Regions from separate parts of the Methylophilus sp. YYY-1 genome, predicted to be linked through region 3. Evidence: predicted binding sites of a transcription regulator. Region 3 holds the regulator's gene; each other region holds the start of a gene.
What was found. The regulator sigma-54, encoded in region 3, starts transcription at its own class of promoters, with help from an activator protein. The targets are predictions, from matches to a motif close to TGGCACNNTTCCTGCT.
Positions count from the first base shown of each region.

Region 1: a site for sigma-54 is predicted at 2,073-2,088, ahead of GOC95_RS11030 (ammonium transporter). Genes of this name have one in related genera too.
Region 2: a site for sigma-54 is predicted at 1,299-1,314, ahead of GOC95_RS06215 (type II secretion system protein). Genes of this name have one in related genera too.
Region 4: a site for sigma-54 is predicted at 1,819-1,834, ahead of nifE (nitrogenase iron-molybdenum cofactor biosynthesis protein NifE). Genes of this name have one in related genera too.

Region 1 covers NZ_WOVG01000003.1:406,596-409,726, forward strand. Annotated here, with positions in the region: gene draG (ADP-ribosyl-[dinitrogen reductase] hydrolase) at 1-375, shown strand, start outside; gene GOC95_RS11025 (ArsC/Spx/MgsR family protein) at 353-754, shown strand; gene GOC95_RS11030 (ammonium transporter) at 806-1,996, opposite strand; gene GOC95_RS11035 (hypothetical protein) at 2,340-2,936, opposite strand; gene GOC95_RS11040 (DUF3301 domain-containing protein) at 3,108-3,131, shown strand, end outside.
Region 2 covers NZ_WOVG01000001.1:1,279,587-1,282,717, reverse strand. Annotated here, with positions in the region: gene GOC95_RS06225 (GspE/PulE family protein) at 1-34, shown strand, start outside; gene GOC95_RS06220 (type II secretion system F family protein) at 40-1,254, shown strand; gene GOC95_RS06215 (type II secretion system protein) at 1,389-1,805, shown strand; gene GOC95_RS06210 (GspH/FimT family pseudopilin) at 1,823-2,278, shown strand; gene GOC95_RS06205 (type II secretion system protein) at 2,359-2,934, shown strand; gene GOC95_RS06200 (prepilin-type N-terminal cleavage/methylation domain-containing protein) at 2,918-3,131, shown strand, end outside.
Region 3 covers NZ_WOVG01000002.1:86,632-89,762, reverse strand. Annotated here, with positions in the region: gene lptB (LPS export ABC transporter ATP-binding protein) at 1-542, shown strand, start outside; gene GOC95_RS07015 (RNA polymerase factor sigma-54) at 549-2,093, shown strand; gene tyrS (tyrosine--tRNA ligase) at 2,139-3,131, opposite strand, start outside.
Region 4 covers NZ_WOVG01000003.1:378,905-382,035, reverse strand. Annotated here, with positions in the region: gene nifN (nitrogenase iron-molybdenum cofactor biosynthesis protein NifN) at 1-340, opposite strand, end outside; gene nifE (nitrogenase iron-molybdenum cofactor biosynthesis protein NifE) at 354-1,784, opposite strand; gene fdx (ISC system 2Fe-2S type ferredoxin) at 2,638-2,976, opposite strand; gene hscA (Fe-S protein assembly chaperone HscA) at 2,973-3,131, opposite strand, start outside.

The DNA of each region.
Region 1 (3,131 bases), on a different contig from region 3:
GCACTGTTCAATGGCCAGGGTGGTGCGGCCTGCCGCTTGCTGGCGGCAGCACTGGTCAAACAGTACCCTGCATTCAAATTCGACCCCTATCCGGGCAGGGCCAGCGGCTATATTGTTGACACGATGCAAACCGTGCTGCATTTTTTTCTCAACACTGACAATTTTGAAGACTGCCTGATTGGCACCGTCAACCAGGGTGAAGATGCCGACACTACCGGCGCCATTGTTGGCATGCTGGCGGGTGCCCGCTATGGCAGTCAGGCCATCCCCGAACGCTGGCTGCAGGCTCTGCCGCTGGCCATCCGCCAGGAAATCGAACAACAAGTCCCCGCACTCTTGCAAGGAGGTCTAGATGAGCACCATATTGTTTTATGAAAAACCCGGTTGCAGCAACAACAGTCGGCAAAAAGCCCAACTGGCTGCGGCCGGACACATGGTGATTGCCAAAAATCTGCTCACCGAGCCTTGGACACGTGAGCGCCTGCTGCAATTCTTTGGCTCATTGCCGGTGCACGCCTGGTTTAATCCGGCCGCCCCCAAAATCAGGGATGGCGAGATAGATCCGGCCACCCTGGATGCCGACACCGCATTGGCCATGCTGCGCGCCGAACCACTGCTGATCCGGCGGCCACTCATCGAGGTTGACGGTCAGCGCATGACTGGCTTTGACGCCAGTACTCTATCTGTTTGGTTGGGACAGCCCATCTTGGTCAACACTGCGTCGCAGAGTTGCCTGCGGCACCATCCCTCTTAGCGTTGATGACTGCACTAAAACAGCATCAACATATTTCTAAAGTGATAGGCCTTAATCCCCAGACACCGACGGGATTTTATGGATGCTCAAATCCGCGCCATCAAACTCTGACTCGGCATCCAGGCGGATACCTACTATTTTCTTTAATGCGCCGTAAACGATGGTTCCGCCCACTAGCGCGATCACTACACCCAATCCAGTACCTGCCAACTGGCTCATCAGGCTGACACCGCCCATGCCACCAAGACTGGTCGCACCGAAGATACCTGCCGCGATACCGCCCCAGGCACCACACAAGCCGTGCAACGGCCAGACACCAAGCACATCATCGATTTTGAAGCGTGTTTGCGTGAGGGTGAATGCCCAGACAAACAAGGTGCCAGCGACTGCGCCAGTGACCAGTGCGCCGAGTGGGTGCATGACATCAGAACCGGCACAGACGGCCACCAGACCAGCCAGCGGGCCATTATGCACAAAGCCCGGGTCATTTTTACCAAGCAGCAATGCGGCCAGCGTGCCGCCCACCAGCGCCATCAGTGAATTGACCGCTACCAGGCCGGAAATGCCTTGTATGGATTGGGCGGACATGACGTTAAAACCGAACCAGCCTACAGTGAGTATCCATGCACCCAAGGCGAGGAATGGAATATTGGAAGGTGGATAGGCATGCAAACGGCCATCTTTGGTATAGCGACCATTACGTGCGCCCAGCAGTATCACCGCAGGCAAGGCAATCCAGCCGCCCATGGCATGCACGACCACCGAACCGGCAAAATCATGGAAGTTGGCGCCAAAACTGGCCTTGAGCCAATCCTGAAACCCAAAATGAGCGTTCCAGGCAATGCCTTCAAAAAACGGATAAACAAAGCCAACCAGCAAAAATGTTGCTGCCAGTTGCGGGTTGAATTTGGCGCGCTCAGCAATGCCGCCAGAAATAATGGCAGGAATCGCAGCGGCAAAGGTGAGCAAGAAGAAGAACTTGACCAGACCGTAACCGTTTTGCACGGTCAGTGTTCCGGCACCATTGAAAAAGTGGATGCCGTAAGCAATGCCATAGCCAATAAAAAAATAGGCAATGGTAGACACACAAAAATCCACCATAATTTTAACCAGGGCATTCACCTGATTTTTTTGACGTACTGTGCCGACCTCCAAAAAGGCAAAACCGGCATGCATTGCCAAGACCATGATGGCCCCCAGCAATACAAACAGGACGTCATTAGCTGTCACTAATGATTCCATTTCGCTCTCCGAATTCAATAATTATTGATTGGCGTTTTGTTTGAAAGACACGCCTTTTTAAAATGCGCAGGTTTCAAGCAAATATCAGGCCATTTTTAAGTGATTGATTTTAAAAGGAGTGGAGTTTGGGCACCGGCAAAAACGCCCCAAAATAACTCAATCAAAAGTGCATTGCACATTATTGGTGCAAATTAGGGCATATTTAAACAAAAGTACTTAAAGATGCTCAAATGCTGATGAATGAGGCATGCCATGCGAACTCATCGAGAGTTTGCGTCAACAAAACACGGATAAAGCGGTGGATAACCGTATCGTCGTATGCCAATACGGAGGAGGGACAGACTTATATGATCTCGACCGGTTGCAATTGCTTGAGCATTTCGACCGCATCAGGATGCGCAGACCAGAAATAGTAAAATTCACGCACCGCGTTTAAAAATAGGTGACGGGTATTTTTGAGATTAAATAGCGGCAGGGTTGCGTCAGCGGTGATGCGGTAGGCGTTTTTTTCTGTGAGTGGTGCTTCACGCAAGCGCAACAACATGAGCTTTGCCATGCGCGTACGCAGTTCAATATCCATCTCCTGCTTGTGCTCCATGGATTTGAGCGCTTTGACGTAGCCGTTAAGCGGCCATAATTCTGCTGTTTCAAACTTCTCGGACTGCAACGCCGGCCAAACGGACTGCAAATCAATCACCGCCGGCTGCCAACCAATAGGATGTAATTCAAAGCCGACAGTATCGGCATATTGCATGACGGCTTTCACATCGCCGCGCCAAAAAGGATAAAACTCGCGGATAATGGTCAGGATTTCTGGCCAGCGCTGGGCTTCTTTGTCGGCCAGACAATCGTCCACCGCTTGCCGGTAGACCGTGCTGCTGCACTCTTGGTCTTTTAATAGCGGCGTTAACTCAGCCAGCACCGCGTCGCGCTGTGCCATGATGGCAGCATCAGCGCCCTTGCTGTGCAATAAATTATAATAAGCTTGAATCGCATCTGCTTCGCGGCTTGAATTCATCGTTAACAACACTAAATAAGAATGAAATGAATATGAAACGGATTATTGGTCATCATACACTGAAAAAGATAATCGTCTTAAAGGAGAACAACGATGGCTGAATGGGCCTTATTAGCC
Region 2 (3,131 bases), on a different contig from region 3:
AATCATGCGTGTCGATAACCAGTTTGAAGAATAACGCCTATGCCATTATTTGAATACAAAGGGCGTACCGAAGATGGCATGGTGGTGACTGGGGTACAAGAAGCCGCCGATGCCGATGCCTTGGGCGCCGCGTTAAGTGGTACCCGAATTACGCCAGTTGAGATTAAGCCCAAGAAAACGAGTGCTGTTGCGATTAACCTGTTTGAAGAAAAAATCACCAGTCTTGAGGTGATGATTTTCAGCAAGCAGATGTATACGCTGCTTAAAGCCGGTATTCCGATTATGCGCGCCCTCTCAGGTATTCAAAGCTCAGTAGGTAACCCCAAGCTGGCACAAGTGGTGGGGCAACTGCGTGTGGGCCTGGACTCAGGCCGTGAATTGTCAGTGGCGATGACTGAGCATCCAAAAGTCTTCGATAGTTTTTATATCAGTATGATCCGGGTTGGCGAAACGACGGGTAATTTGGATAATATTTTTTTGCGCCTGTCTGAGCATATCGAGTTTGACCGCTTTATGCGTGGGCAAATCAAATCGGCTTTGCAATATCCTATGTTTGTACTCACTGCCATGGCAATTGCGATTGTGGTGATTAACGTTATGGTGATCCCGCAGTTTGAAAAAGTGTTTGCTAGCATGCATGCCGATTTGCCATTGATTACCAAAATGCTGATTGCATTTTCAAACTTCATGCGCAATTACTGGTTTGTGCTGATTGGCATGATTGCCGCGGCAGGCTGGTCATTTAAAACTTATCTTAAAACGGCAAGTGGCCGGTCAAACTGGGACCGTATCAAAATGCGTATCCCGATTGCCGGTAAAATTATTTTTAAAGGCACCATGGCCCGTTTTGCGCGTAGCTTTGCGTTGTCTACACGCAGTGGTTTGCCCATTCTGTCAGCGTTAAGGCTGGTGTCACAAACGGTCGAAAATGACTATATTTCAGCAAAAATTTTAAGCATGTCTGCGGGCATTGAGCGCGGTGAAACCATCCTCAGAACAGCCACGCAAACTGGAGTCTTTAATTCGCTTGTCTTACAAATGATTGCGGTGGGTGAGGAGTCTGGTTCATTAGATACGCTTATGCAAGAAGTTGCAGATATGTATCAGGCAGATGTTGAGTACGATGTGAAAACTCTGGGTGCGCAGATTGAACCTATTTTAATTGTATTTCTGGGTGTGCTTGTTCTGATACTTGCATTGGGGGTATTTTTACCTATTTGGGATATGAGTTCAGTAATGCTCAAAGGTGGGTAATTTGAGCTTCTTTGCAGTTTTCAAGAGAATGGACCAAAATTGTCTGGCATAGTATTTGCTAATGACAATTTAACGCAGTGTTAACCTGCCACTGTGATAAGAACGGCAGGGCATTTTGATTAGGAGTTTGAGTGATGAAAAAACAAGCTGGTTTTACATTAGTTGAATTGGTGGTTGTGATCGCGGTTCTTGGTATTTTGGCAGCAACAGCATTGCCAAGATTTATCAATGTTCAAGCAAATGCTCAAAAGGCAGCAGCGCAAGGATTGGCTGGAGCGCTCTCATCAGCGGCAAGTTTGGCAAAGGCCGCTTGGATGGCAGGTGGTGCCACGGGTACAACCGTAAAGATGGATAGTTCTGACGTCACAGTAAGTGATACCACAGGGTGGCCAATTTCTACTGCAGCTGGTATTGATGCTGCTATTCAGGATCGAGCAGGTTTTACATTTAATGCGGGAACTGGTGCCGATAATGCTACTTATACAAAAGGCACTTGTACAATCACTTACAACCCATCTACTGGTTTGGCGACTTTAGGTAATGCGTGTTAACAAGACTAGACTTTGGAATGAAGGGATTTACTATTGTCGAGCTAGTGGTTGTGATTTCAATTATGGGAATACTGGCGGCGGTAGCTGCACCCAGATTTGTCAATAGTGACATCTTCGAAACCCGCGGTGACGCGGGTTTACTTTCATCTACATTACGCTATGCGCAAAAAACGGCAATTGCTCAACGTCGCAATGTATATGTGATTCATAATAATGCGGTGCCAGATACGGTTAGCTTATGTTTCGATACCGCGTGCAATCAGGTGGTAATTAATCCTGAAACAGCTGCGGCATACGTGTTCACGAGCAGCAAGAATGTGGATATCACCTCAGACAATGTAAGCGTGGGCTTTGACGCACTCGGGCGGGTGGTGCCTAATTCTACGACGGTTAACTATAAAGCGACCAACAAGAAAAATAATGCGCAATCTGTGACTGTGACTGTTGAGGCGGACACCGGATACGTACACTGAGCAGTCCACCAGTTACAGGCTGGATAATAACAATGCATCACAACAAACATCACTCTTACAGACAACCAGGCAAATTGTGCATGCGCTTGCAAGCAGGTTTTTCATTGGTGGAGATGGTGGTGTTTATGGTGATTGTCACCACCGCCATCGCCGGTGTTATCGGTGCGCTCTCATTTATGGGACGTCATTCAGCAGATCCACTGGCGCGCAAGCAAGCAATCGCCATTGCTGAGTCGCTGATGCAAGAAGTCCAGCAAATGCCTTTTACTTATTGTGATCCCGATGACCCGAATGCGTCTACGGCGACAAGTTATGGCGATTGTACCAATCCACAAAATGCGACCTTAAATGGCCCTACACCCTCTACGGAGAGCCGTTACAGTGCCACCGATCCATTTGATAATGTGGCCGATTATGGTGGATTTTCCATGCCTGGTGGTGGATGTGCCGGCATTTGCCGCATTGGCAATGCGACTGCCTTACCGGGCTTAAACCCTTACGCGGCATCCGTTGCAATTACTCAGGCGGGCGGGAGTGGTGCTTTTGCAGCGCTGCCAGCAGATGCGGTGTTACAGATTGTGATTACGGTGACAGGTCCCGCAGACACTACCATCCGGCTGACTGGATACAGGGTTCGTTATGCGCCGAAAATTTAACCAACCCAAATCTGCTATTTCAGGCTTCACCTTGGTGGAGTTGGTCATCGTCATTGTGGTGATGGCAATTCTCGGCGGTATTTCCGTCACCTTTATCAAAAATTCCATTTTGGCTTATGTGAATTCCGAGGCTTATTATGAGCTCGCCGATCGCGCCGATATCTCATTGCGCCGCATGTCACGCGATATCCGCAACG
Region 3 (3,131 bases):
CGCTGAATGGCGCCGACGTGAGCCGCGCGCCCATGCATGAGCGCGCGCGCATGGGCTTGGCTTATCTGCCCCAAGAAGCATCCATTTTCCGCAAGCTCAGCGTAACCGACAACATCCTCGCCATTCTTGAAACCCGTCCCTATACGGAAGAGCAACGTGAGGCGAGGCTTGAATCCTTGCTGGATCAATTGCATATCCAGCACATCCGCAACAGTCAGGCCGTCAGCTTGTCTGGTGGCGAACGTCGACGCGTTGAAATTGCGCGCTGCCTGGCCACTGACCCTAAATTTATTTTGCTGGATGAACCGTTCGCCGGGATTGATCCGATTGCGGTGATCGAAATCCAGAAAATCATCCGCTACCTGAGCAGTCAGAATATTGGTATTTTAATCACCGACCACAATGTGCGCGAAACGCTGGATATCTGTGACCGCGCTTATATTGTCAATGAAGGCGCTGTGTTTGCAGCAGGCACGCCCGATGAAATCATTCAGAATGAAGGTGTGCGTGAAGTGTATCTGGGCAAGAATTTTAGGCTGTAATCCGTCATGAAACAGAACCTGCAATTACGTATTTCGCAAAATCTGGCGCTGACGCCGCAGCTGCAGCAATCGATCCGTTTGCTGCAACTTTCCACGCTGGAACTGAACCAGGAACTGGAAACCATCCTGCAGGAAAACCCGTTACTGGAAATGTCAGACGGTGAAGAAGGCGAGTTTGAAGATAACACACCGCCTCCCCCCACTGTAGAAGCTGAGCCGACAGATGCCAGCTCGTTTGACATGGCAACGCAGCAAGAGATCACCGCACCGGCAGAAAGTCTGCGTGAAGACTTGCACGATGAGCTGGGCGGGAGCGAGAGCGACCTGCCCAATTTAAACGAGGAATTCACGCCGCCAGAGTTTGAAGATGATTATGAAGAGTTTGGCAGCACCAGCAACTGGGACGAAGCCGGACGCAATCATCAGGAAGACGAAGACAGTGACTTTTCCAGACAGGAAACCACCAGCATCAGTTTGCGCGAGCATCTGATTGATCAGATACAACTGGCACATTTATCGCAACGTGACATGAGCCTGGTCAAACTGCTACTGGATAGCATCACTGATGATGGCTATCTGGAGCAAGATCTGCAGGAGATTGTGGAGCACTTGCCACTCGAACTTGAGGTCGAGCTGCTGGAACTGGAAACCGCCCTCAAGCTGATCCAGAATCTGGACCCTGTAGGCGTAGGTGCGCGCGATTTACGCGAGTGCCTGCTCTTGCAACTGACGCGTTTGCCGCAAGAAACGCCACACTTGCAAACCGCCATTGCCATTGCCAAAGACCACCTGGCGCTGCTTGCCAACAAAGACTTTGTCAAACTGCGCAAGGTGCTTGGTTGCGATGAAGCGGTACTCAAGGCGGCGCAGCACCTGATCCGCCAGCAAAACCCCAGACCCGGCAGCGAGTTTTCCAGCTTTAGTCACGATCACTTTATCCAGCACGATGTGGTGGTTAAAAAAATCAAGGGCATTTGGGTCGCCTCTTTAAATGATGGCGTGATCCCCAAACTGCGCATCAACCAGATGTATGCGGACATCCTCAAGCGCAACCGCGAGAGTTCAGGCCAATACCTGCAAAGCCAGATGCAGGAAGCCAAGTGGATGATTAAAAATATCCAGCAGCGCTTCTCGACCATTTTGCGCGTGTCACAAGCCATTGTAGATCGCCAGCGCAACTTCTTTGAACATGGTGAAATTGCCATGCGGCCACTGGTGCTTCGTGAAATCGCCGAAGAACTCGACTTGCATGAAAGCACAGTTTCCCGCGTCACCACACATAAGTATATGCTCACACCGCGTGGCGTCTATGAACTCAAATACTTCTTTGGCAGCTCGGTGGCCACAGATGCAGGCGGCTCCTGCTCTGCCACCGCTATCCGCGCCTTGATCAAGCAAATGGTGGCCGAAGAAAACCCGAAAAAGCCTTTGTCGGACAACCAGATCACCGACACACTGGCACAACAAGGTATCGTCGTTGCCCGCCGTACCATAGCCAAATATCGCGAGTCCCTGAATATTCCTCCCGCGAACTTGCGCAAAACGCTCTAAACAAAAAAGGCCGCAGATGCGGCCTTTTTTGTTTCTCAGCTCAAATCACCTGATTGTGATCTTGGCAAATTTACGTTTACCCACCTGTGCGATCACTGTCACACCTTTTGTCAAAGGCAGATTCTTATCATCCACCTTGACGCTGTCGAGCTTGACGCCGCCTTGCTGCACTGCGCGCATGGCTTCACTGGTGCTTTCGACCAGGCCCGCCTGTTTCAACAATTGGCTAATGCCGATGCTCTCGCCTTCAATGGTCACTTCAACTTCGGGCACGTCATCCGGGATGCCGCCTTTGGCACGGGTCTGGAAGTCCTGCAAGGCTTTTTCAGCCGCGGCTTGACCATGGAAACGCGCCACAATTTCTTGGGCAAAGCCGACCTTGATATTGCGGGGATTTTCACCGCTGGCGACTTGCGCCTTCCATTCGGCAATGGTTTCCAGCGTCGCAAAAGACAGCAAATCAATATAGCGCCACATCAGTTCATCTGAAATCGACATGATCTTGGCAAAAATAGTCTCTGGCGCCTCGCTAATGCCAATGTAGTTACCGAGTGATTTAGACATTTTATTGACGCCATCCAACCCTTCCAGCAACGGCATCATCAGCACACATTGCTGCGACTGGCCGGCCTGCTTTTGCAACTCACGCCCCATGAGCAGGTTAAACTTCTGGTCGGTACCACCGAGCTCAAGATCCGCTTGCAGGGCGACCGAATCATATCCTTGCAGTAACGGGTACAGAAACTCGTGAATCGCAATCGGTTGATTACCCTTGAAGCGTTTGGAGAAGTCATCGCGCTCCAGCATGCGGGCCACGGTATGGCTGGCAGCCAGTTTAATCATCCCCGCCGCGCCAAGTTCACTTAACCAGTTGGAGTTAAAGACAATCTCGGTTTTGGTGGGATCCAGAATTTTGAAGACTTGTGCAGCATAGGTATCGGCGTTGGCCTTGACCTGCTCCACGGTTAAGGGTGGACGGGTGGCGCTTTTGCCAGTCGGGTCACCAATCATGCCGGTAAAGTCACCGATCAGGAATAA
Region 4 (3,131 bases), on a different contig from region 3:
AGGCATCCACATCATCGCCCTTGGTTTCGGTCAGCCCGGTAGAGGCGATGCCGAGGATGGAGGGCTGGTTGCGTTTCCAGATATTGACGATGGTCTGCTCGATATTGTCCATGCCACCAAGGATGGTGGTGACCTCGCTCATGGCCGTGGTTTGCATGGGGATCATTTCGCGGAAATGCCGCACAAACAATACCAGCCCGAATGAAGTACAGCCCTGCGAACCATGCAGGGTAGGCAGGCAGTGCTGCAAGCCCATAAAGGCCAGCGCCGCCCCGATGGGTGCGCTCATCTTGAGCGGGTTGACGCTACAGGCTTTACCGGGGTTGAGTACTTGTGCCATGGTCTTGCTCCCTTCAGGCCGCGATGTCGCCGCTGGTCAGTGGCGGCTCATCGCTGCTGACCGCCGTTTCCCACGGCGCTGGTTGCCGCACCTGTTGCCACACCGGGTGATACAGCGATTGCGTGATGTTTTTGACCAGTTCCACCATGCCCACATAGCCCGCATACGCATGGTGACGTTCCTGGTTAATATCCAGCCACGGCATTTTGGCCTTGAGCGCCACAAACTGGCTGCGCCCACCCGAGAGCATGATGTCGGCCTTTGCTTCCTTGAGCATGGCATACATATCGCGTGGCCGCATGTCGTCTATCATGTGGGCATCCTCGCCCATGATTTCCTTGATCTTTTCCTTGTCTTCCTCGGTGGATTTTTTGACGCTGGTGCCCACCACCTCCATGCCTGCTTCCTGTAAGGCTGACACCACAGACCAGGATTTGACCCCGCCGGTAATCAGCAACACACGCTTGCCACTCAGGCGTAATTTGTAATCTGCAATCGCCGCCCAGGCGCGGGCTTCCTCGCGTGCAATAAGCGCTTCGGTACGCGTCATCAACTCGGCATCCGCCCCTTGCTGTATCAGCAGGCGGGCAATCTGGCGCAAGCTGTCGCTCATGTCGCCAATGCCGTAAAACGAACCTTCAAAAAACGGAATGCCATAACGCTCTTCCATCTTGCGCGCCACATTAATCATGGCCTTGGAACACACCATCATTGCCGCCTTGGCGCGGTGTGATTGCGCAACCTCGTGATATTTTGCATCGCCAGAGATACAAGCCAGCACGCGGATACCCAACTCATCCAGCAGTGGTTTGACCTGCCATAACTCCCCGGCCAGGTTATATTCGCCAATAATATTAATGTCGTACGGCGTGGTGTAATCAGGCTCCTGCGTGCCAATCACATGCGCCAGCAATGCTTCACCCGCCAGCTTGTTGCCCAGGTTTTTCGGCCCGGCAAAGCCAGGCGAATTCACCGGGATCACCGGCTTGCCAAATTTTTCACTGGCTTTCTTGCACACCGCTTCGATGTCATCCCCGGTCAGTGCAGGCACGCAGGTCTGGTAAACAAACACCGCAGGCGGGTCATATTTGCTGATAATTTCCCTGATGGCCTTGAACAGGCGCTTCTCGCCACCATAAATCACATCCAGTTCGTTCATGTCGGTGGTAAAGCCAGTTCTATAGAGACTGGAACCAGAGGATTTGGCGCCACGGTTATCCCAGGAGTTACCTTCACAGGCAATCGGCCCATGTACCAGATGCGCGACATCGGTAATCGGCTGCAAGGCGATTTTGGCACCATCAAAAGCGCAGCCACCGGCGGCGGCACCAGGCGTCAATTGCTTGGTACAACCTTTCTTGCGTGCTTTTTCATCCTTGGCCTGATTTTTATCGCAGCCGGGTTCATTAAACACGTCCTGAATTTTTTCGTTCAAACTTGCCATGACAAGACACCTTTGGAGTTCTTGTTGTGGTTATTGCAAGGAATGTGCCACGCTGTTTATGTGTTTTAACTGTATGAATTTAAAGAACATTATTTTAAGTTATTGAATGTCGGAAAGCAGACAAATGCGACAATCGGTGTGGGGATAGATGGCATGTTGTAGGGTGGGCAGGGATGCCCACGCGGGTGATTGTTTGTTACGTACTCTTTCGCCTGTAGGCGAGTTACTTTCTGTTGCTTGCCCCACAGAAAGTAACCAAAGAAGAGGGCACCCAGCCATCACGGCCTGACGGCTCCCTTGCGTTGCTCAACAAAGTAAGCGGTCACGAAACTCGCCCTGACAAGCCACACACTTCGTGGCTTGTTGCGGAGCTCAGACAGTCGCTCCCTTCTTCCTTACTTTGTCTCCGCTACTCAGCGTGATGGGATGGGATTTATCTCGCCAAAGTCACACTGTTGAAGTTTGAACCGTTCAAAAAAATAATTCTTTTATTCAATCCGCCAACAGTAGCAGTCGCATGGTGTTCAGGGGTCCCCATCTGCCGCGCCGAGTAGCGCAGACAAAATAAGATGAAGCGAGCGGCTGTTCGAATCCCGCGGTGGCCTGCGATTTGTGCAGGCCGCTAGGATGAGTTCTGCGAGCGCTTATTTTGGCGAGCAACGCAGGAAACAAGCGGAAGCTGGGGTGCACTTTCTTTTGGTTACTTTATCTTTGTGCAAGCAAAGAAAAGTAGCTCGCCTACAGGCGAAAAAGAACATCACAAACAACCAGTTATCCATGTTGGCATCGACAACCCATAAAAAATAGCAAAATGACCTTCTTAAATATCATCAAGCTTTAAAAGCAAAAGACCTTAATCCATCTCTCTGGCATGGTTCAAACTATATTTCGGTAAAGCAATCGTCAACGCTTCACTGCCTATCTTCACCTGGCACGCCAGTCTGGATTGCGGCGTTAATCCCCAGGCTTTATCCAACTGGTCTTCTTCCTCATCAGTGGCAGCCGTCAGGCTGGCATTGCCCTGCTGGATAATCACATGACAGGTGCTACAGGCACACACGCCGTCGCAGGCGTGTTCCAGGGCAATGCCCGCGTGTAGCAGAGTGTCGCACAGCACTTTGCCGGGTTTGGCTTCAATCTGCATACCTTGCGGACAAAGCTCGGGGTGGGGGAGGATGGTGAGTTGGGTCATACGGTCAGGCTTTCCAGATGCTGGCCTGTGAGTGCCTGCTGTATGCTTTGGTCCATGCGGCGTGCGGCAAAGCTGGCGGAGGCGTTGTTGAGGGCTTCGGTGGCATGGCGCAGGTCTTCGAGCTTGTTGCTGTCACCCATGATCAGGGTTTCCGC